DNA from 2 places in the Delftia sp. SD018 genome. Region 1 is predicted to be linked to the other one. Evidence: predicted binding sites of a transcription regulator. Region 1 holds the regulator's gene; the other holds the start of a gene.

Evidence for each region. The regulator FNR, encoded in region 1, switches genes on or off when oxygen is low (the NO sensors DNR and NnrR bind a similar motif). The targets are predictions, from matches to a motif close to TTGATNNNNATCAA.
Region 2: the regulator FNR is predicted to act here: its motif matches at 1,678-1,691, upstream of INR38_RS13510 (diiron oxygenase).

What each region holds. Positions count from the first base shown of each region.
Region 1 covers NZ_JADDRN010000010.1:23,351-26,764, reverse strand. Annotated here, with positions in the region: gene ccoG (cytochrome c oxidase accessory protein CcoG) at 1-134, shown strand, start outside; gene INR38_RS11990 (FixH family protein) at 192-506, shown strand; gene INR38_RS11985 (hypothetical protein) at 686-973, shown strand; gene fnr (fumarate/nitrate reduction transcriptional regulator Fnr) at 1,055-1,774, opposite strand; gene hemN (oxygen-independent coproporphyrinogen III oxidase) at 1,937-3,319, shown strand; gene INR38_RS11970 (sulfite exporter TauE/SafE family protein) at 3,325-3,414, shown strand, end outside.
Region 2 covers NZ_JADDRN010000011.1:168,126-171,539, reverse strand. Annotated here, with positions in the region: gene INR38_RS13515 (serine hydroxymethyltransferase) at 1-1,236, opposite strand, end outside; gene INR38_RS13510 (diiron oxygenase) at 1,719-2,681, shown strand; gene INR38_RS13505 (2Fe-2S iron-sulfur cluster-binding protein) at 2,678-3,414, shown strand, end outside.

The sequences.
Region 1 (3,414 bases):
GCATTGCGGCGCGCCTGCAGATTCCCTACGGTTCGGCCGAGCCGGGCTCGCACACCGTATTCTTCGATATCGATGCCGTGCATTCGGGCGCGGGACGCGCGTCCGAAAAGGCCGTCTTCCTGGTGCCCCGGTGATGTTCCTGGCAGGCGCGGCACGGTCCGCGCCTGCCGCCTGAAAGAAAGAGGTTTCCCATGTCTTCCAGTCCCGCAGTGTCCGCGCCCGCGCAGGCTCCCTCGCACCCCGACGCCGGCAAGCCCTGGTGGAGGTTCGGCCATGTCTGGCTGGTGGTGGCCGGCCCGGCGGCCGTGGTGGTCGCTGCCGTGATCACGGCCATCATCGCCATCAACGGCGCCGATCCCGTGATCGACCCCGACTACTACCGCAACGGCATCACGATCAACGAGCGTGCCGATGGCGTGCGCGAAGTGCCCAAGAGCATGGCGCCCGCCGTCACCGGCCGCAACCATGCGGCCACGCCCGCGCACGATCACCCCACCGACCGCTGATCGCCGTGCACCCCTGCAAGAGGCCGCAGTCGCGGCCTTTTTGCATGGCGGATCGCATCTCCGGCATGCGCGACGGGTGAGGGTTTCCTACAGGCGTGCAGGGCGCTGCGGGGCTTGGCGCCATGCGTTGGCGCGGCGCACAATGAAGGCGACCCCTCGACAGCACAAGGAGATCGCTGATGTTGGCCCAACGCTGGATGTGGATTGCCTGGCCTGCCTTTCTGGCAGCCGCCGTGATGGAGATGCTGGTTTTTGCCTTTGTGGACCCGCTGGAGCTGCATTGGCTCGGCGACCTGGGCTGGTCGCGCCAGGGCATCTACACGCTGGCCTTCTTCGCCTTCTGGGGCGTGACCATGCTCTCCAGCCTGATGACCACCATGCTGGGCCGCTCGGCCCGCGATCTCAATGACGGCGTGGTCTCCGAGCCCGACCCGGACCTGGCCATGCAGGGGCTGGGGCGGGACTGATCGAGAGCCCGCCGCAATGAACAAGGCCCGCTGTCGCGGGCCTTGTTCATTGGCGGACGAATGCTTGCCGCCCTTGCAGCCTCACTGGCACTGCTGGCTGTTGACGATGCGCTTGAGCGCCTCCGTGTCCAGGATGCGCAGATGGCGCTGGCGCACCTCGATGATGTTGTCGTCCGCGAACTTGGAGAAGGTGCGGCTCACCGTCTCCAGCTTCAGGCCCAGGTAGCTGCCGATTTCCTCGCGCGTCATGCGCAGCACCAGTTCGGACTTGGAAAAGCCCCGTGCATGCAGGCGCTGCACCAGGTTGAGCACGAAGGCGGCCAGGCGCTCCTCGGCGCGCATGCTGCCCAGCAGCAGCATCACGCCGTGCTCGCGCACGATCTCGCGGCTCATGACCTTGTGCACATGGTTTTGCAGGGCCGTGACCTCGCGCGACAGGTCTTCCAGCTTGTCGAAGGGCATGACGCAGACTTCGGCGTCTTCCAGCGCGACGGCATCGCAGGTGTGGTGGTCGTTGACGATGCCGTCCAGGCCGATGATCTCGCCGGCCATCTGAAAGCCTGTGACCTGGTCGCGTCCGTCCTCGGTGGCCACGCAGGTCTTGAAGAAGCCGGTGCGGATGGCGTACAGCGAGGTGAATGTCTCGCCGTTGCGAAACAGCAGGCCTCCGCGCTTGACCTTGCGGCGCGTGGCCACGATGTCGTCGATGCGCTGCATCTGCTCGGCATCCAGGCCCATGGGCATGCACAGTTCGCGCAGGTTGCAGTTGGAGCAGGAGGCTTTGATGGTCTGAAGGTTCATGGAGTGATAAACATCAGCGGCACACAGCGTGCCGGCGGTGACCTCGTGGATTGCGATGAGTTGGATCAAATTGTCGCAGCAGTCCCTCAAACAACTCTTGATATGAGTCAAGGACATGACCGATGTGCTGCGGCACAGTCGAGGTATTAGAGGAAAAAACCCATGACCGCTGTCACCCCAGAGCTGCTGCGTCGCTTTGACGTACCGGGGCCCCGATACACCTCGTTCCCTACCGCCGACCGCTTTGTCGAGGCCTTTGGTGCAGAGGACTATATCCTGGCGCTGCAACAACGCAAATCGAGTACCGCAGCGCGTGCCACGCCTTTGTCGCTGTATGTGCACGTGCCCTTTTGCGAGTCGCTTTGCTACTACTGCGCCTGCAACAAGATCGTGACGCGCCACCACGATCGCGCTGCCGTCTACCTGGACTACCTGGCGCGCGAGATGGCCTTGCATACGGCCCATTGCGGCAAGGGCCAGACCGTCAGCCAGCTGCACCTGGGCGGCGGCACGCCCACCTTCTTCTCCGACGACGAGCTGCGCACGCTGATGGGCCTGTTGCGCGAGCATTTCAAGCTGGAGCCGGGTGGCGAGTATTCCATCGAGGTCGATCCGCGCACCGTCAGCGTCGAGCGCCTGGCCGTGCTCAAGGAGCTGGGCTTCAACCGCCTGAGCTTCGGTGTGCAGGACTTCGACGAACAGGTGCAGATCGCCGTGCACCGCGTGCAGCCGGCAGAGCAGGTGTTCGAGCTGGTGGCGGCCGCGCGGCAGTTGGGCTTTGCCTCCATCAACGTGGACCTGATCTACGGCCTGCCCAAGCAGACGCCCGAATCCTTCGAGCGCACGCTGGCCCAGGTCAACGCGCTGCGGCCCGATCGCATCGCGCTCTATGCCTATGCCCACCTGCCCGAGCGCTTCAAGCCGCAGCGGCGCATTGCGGCCGAGGATCTGCCCCAGGGGGCCGACAAGCTGGCCATGCTGTCGCGTTCCATCGCCGCGTTCATGGACGGTGGCTATGTCTACGTGGGCATGGACCACTTCGCCCTGCCCGAGGACTCGCTGGCCGTGGCCAAGCGCCAGGGCCGGCTGCACCGCAACTTCCAGGGCTACAGCACCCAGCCCGACTGCGACCTGATTGCGCTGGGCGTGTCGGCCATCGGCAAGGTGGGCGCCAGCTACAGCCAGAACGCCAAGACGCTGGAGGAGTACTACGACGCCATCGACGCCAGCCACCTGCCCGTGGTGCGGGGCCTGGCGCTGTCGCGCGACGACCTGGTGCGCCGCGCCGTCATCATGGCCATCATGTGCCAGGGCGCCGTGCTGTTCGAGCCCATGGAGCAGGCATGGCTGCTGGGCTTTCGCGAGTACTTCGCGCCCGAGATGGCGGCCCTGGAGGACCTGCAGGCCAAGGGCCTGGTGCAGATCAGCGACGAGGGCTTCCAGGTCACGCCCATGGGCTGGTACTTCGTGCGCGGCGTGGCCATGCTGTTTGACCGATATCTGCAGGCGGACAAGAACCGGGCGCGGTTTTCGAGGATCATCTAGGCCCCATGCTCTTGTCGCTGCTCTGGACCACTTTGATCATGGGGCTCGTCGGCGGGCCCCATTGCCTGGCCATGTGCGCTGCGCCCTGCGGCGTG
Region 2 (3,414 bases), on a different contig from region 1:
GTGGATGGACTTGAGCGTGCGCGCGTTCATGGTGCCGCTGCGTATGCCGCCCAGCGTGGCAAGAATCATGTCGCCGATCTCGCGGAACTCGTCGGCGCCCATGCCGCGCGTGGTGCAGGCCGCGCTGCCCACGCGGATGCCCGAGGTCACCAGCGGCCGCGCGCCATCGCCGGGCACGGCGTTCTTGTTGACCGTGATGCCGATCTGCTCCAGTGCCGTTTCGGCGGCCTTGCCCGTCAGCTCCCAGGGGCGCAGGTCGATCACGCCCAGATGGCAGTCCGTGCCTGCGGACACCACGGACAGTCCGCCCTGCGAAAGCCGGTCGCACAGCACGCGGGCGTTGTCCACCACGGCCCGCGCATAGGTGCGAAAGGCGGGCTTGAGCGCCTCGCCCAGCGCCACCGCTTTGGCCGCCACCACATGCATCAGCGGCCCGGACTGCAGGCCCGGAAACACGGCGGCGTCTATGCGCCTGGCGATCTCGGCGTCGGCCGAGAGAATCATGCCGCCGCGCGGCCCGCGCAGCGTCTTGTGCGTGGTGGTCGTGGTCACATGGGCGTGCTCCACGGGGGAGGGGAACACGCCCGCGGCCACCAGTCCCGCCACGTGCGCGATGTCGGCCATGAAGATGGCGCCCACCCGGTCGGCAATGCGCCGGAACTCGGCCCAGTCCATCTGCCGTGAATAGGCCGAGCCACCGGCAATGATGAGCCTGGGCCGCTCCTTCAGCGCAATGCGCCGCACCTGGTCCATGTCGATGCGCTGGGAGCGGGCGTCCACCTCGTAGCTGATGGACTGGAACCACTTGCCCGACACGCTCACGCGGGAGCCATGCGTCAGGTGTCCCCCCGAGCGCAGGTCCAGCCCCATGATCTTGTCGCCGGGCTCCAGGAACGCCAGGTAAACGCCCTGGTTGGCCTGGCTGCCCGAATGCGGCTGCACATTGGCGTGCGCGCAGCCGAACAGCGCCTTGGCACGCGCAATGGCCAGGTTCTCCACGGCATCGGCATTGGCGCAGCCGCCGTAGTAGCGCACGCCCGGATAGCCCTCTGCGTATTTGTTGGTCAGCACCGAGCCCTGCGCCTCCATCACCGCGCGGCTCACGAAGTTTTCAGAGGCAATCAATTCAATCGAGCGCGACTGGCGAATCCGCTCGGCCGCGATGGCATCCCAGGCCTCGCTGTCTGCCTGTTGAAGATCCAGTGAATTGATTTTGGGGAGCGATAAATCGTCCATGTCGCATTGGCTGTCTTGGAGGCGCTGAAGCACGGGAATCGGCAGCGTCCGGTTTATGGAAGGATTTGGAAACCAGGGCGCATCGGTAATGGGCAGTCTACAAAGTGCAGCGGCCTTGATTCCGACCATGTTTCAGCGGGTGAGCAGACCAATTAAGGTGGCATGCCAATGTAAACGGTTGAAAAAAGCGGTCTGGTTCATTGACGAAAATAGGTCTGTTTGAATCCATGCTCTCTCCATAGAATTCGCCGCCAGACGTTGAAAGTCATGAGATCCAATACCGCCACGAATCATCCGCAATCTGCAGTCGGGCAGATTGATTCAAGGCGGAATATGACAGAGTGAAGAAATCCATGACAACGTATCTGCCATCTGCAGCGTCATTTGAATCGCCATTGGTGATTGCGGCGGATGGAGAAAGCGGGGGAGGGAATAGACGATTTGACTCAGATCAATCAAGTTCAATCACACGGAGTTGAAAAATGAATCTCGATATCTCTCGGACAGATGACGCCGTGCGCGATGCGCTCAAAAAGCTGTCCCTGCTCTGGAAGTCAAGAGCGGCCGTGAATCAGGACCTGCCTGATTACTGCGGCTTGGCGTTCGACCCCGCCCGGCAGGACTTCACCGCCTCGCTGCTGCCATTTCGCGATCACCAGGCATGGGTGGAGGCGCCACAGCACCTGCGCGACCAATGCCTGTCCTACGCCTGGGGCATCTACAACCTCAAGACCATCTACATCGAGTGCAACGTGGTCACGCCGGCCTGCGAGGACATCATCAAGACCCCGCCGCCCAGCGCCAACCGTGCACTGCTGCAGGACGTCATGTCCCAGGCCCTGCTGGACGAGGCCCTGCACACCCGCATGTCCATCATGGCCTGCAACTACATCTATGAGATGCGCGGCCTGGCGCCGCTGGACTACGCGGACTTCAACCTCGTCGGCTGGCGCAACGGCGTGCTGGCGCAGTGCGGCGCGGAATGGGAGCGCCGCCTGGCCCGCTTCGCCATTGCCTGCGCCAGCGAGACCCTGATCACCGACTACCTCAAGACCATGGCCGAGGACCGCAGCATCCAGCCCATCTGCCACGAGGTCACGCGCACCCACGCCGTGGACGAATGGAGCCACTCCAGCGTCTTCAGCTCGGTGGCCACCGACATCGTCCAGGGCCTGAGCAACCGCGAGCGCAGCTACCTGCGCTCCATCATCCTCAAGACCGTGCAGATGTTCGCCAACAACGAACTGGGCGCCTGGTCCACCGTCTTCACCATGGTCGGCATGCCGCATGCGCGCGACATCCTGCACGACGTGGGCGACAGCAACGAGATCGGCGTCTACACCGACTCGGTGCAAAGCCTGATCGACCGCATCGGCCTGGCGGGCCGCAACCTGGGCGGCAGCGTGGCGCTGGTGTCCTCGGTCCTCGAGGAGATGCAGGCATGAGCGCCGCCCTCCAGGCAGGCAGCACGCTGGCGCGCTGCGCCGCGGCACGGGCAGAGGCGGGCGGCGTCATGGTCTACACCCTGCGCGTGCAGGGCGCCTCGGCGCAGTTCCTCGGCGGCCTGCGGCCCGGTCGGCATGTGGCCGTCGAGCATGCCGACGCCAGTGGCGCCGTGCAGCAGCGGCTGTACTCCATCACCCGCTACGAGCCCTGCAGCGAGCACGACGGCGCCGGCCAGTTCGACATTGCCGTCAAAAGCTCGGGCCGGGGCAGCGTCTCCGACCACATGCATGCGGTGCTGCGCGCAGGCTCCACGCTGCCGCTCGGCCACGTGGCCGGTGACATCACGGCCGACCTGGTGCTGGGCCTGGACTCCCTGGTCATGCTGGCCGGCGGCATCGGCCTGACCCTGCCGCTGGCGCTGCTGCGCGAACTGGACCGGCTGCAGCAGCAGGGCCAGCGCGTGCCGCGCACCACGCTGCTGCTGTGCTTTGCACGCATGGCCGACATTCCGTTCCTGCAGGAGCTGCAGCAGCTGTGCGAAACGGCCCCCTGGTTCGACCTGCGTATCCACATCACGCGTGAAGACATCGCCGCCCACGGCCCCTTCGTGCCGGGCCGCCCCTCGCCGCAGTCCCTGCTGGCGCTGGGCCAGCCCCAGGCGGTGGTCATCTGTGGTGGACATGCCTTTGCGCAGACCTTTCGCGAACATGCGCGGGCCTGCTTTCCCGGTGC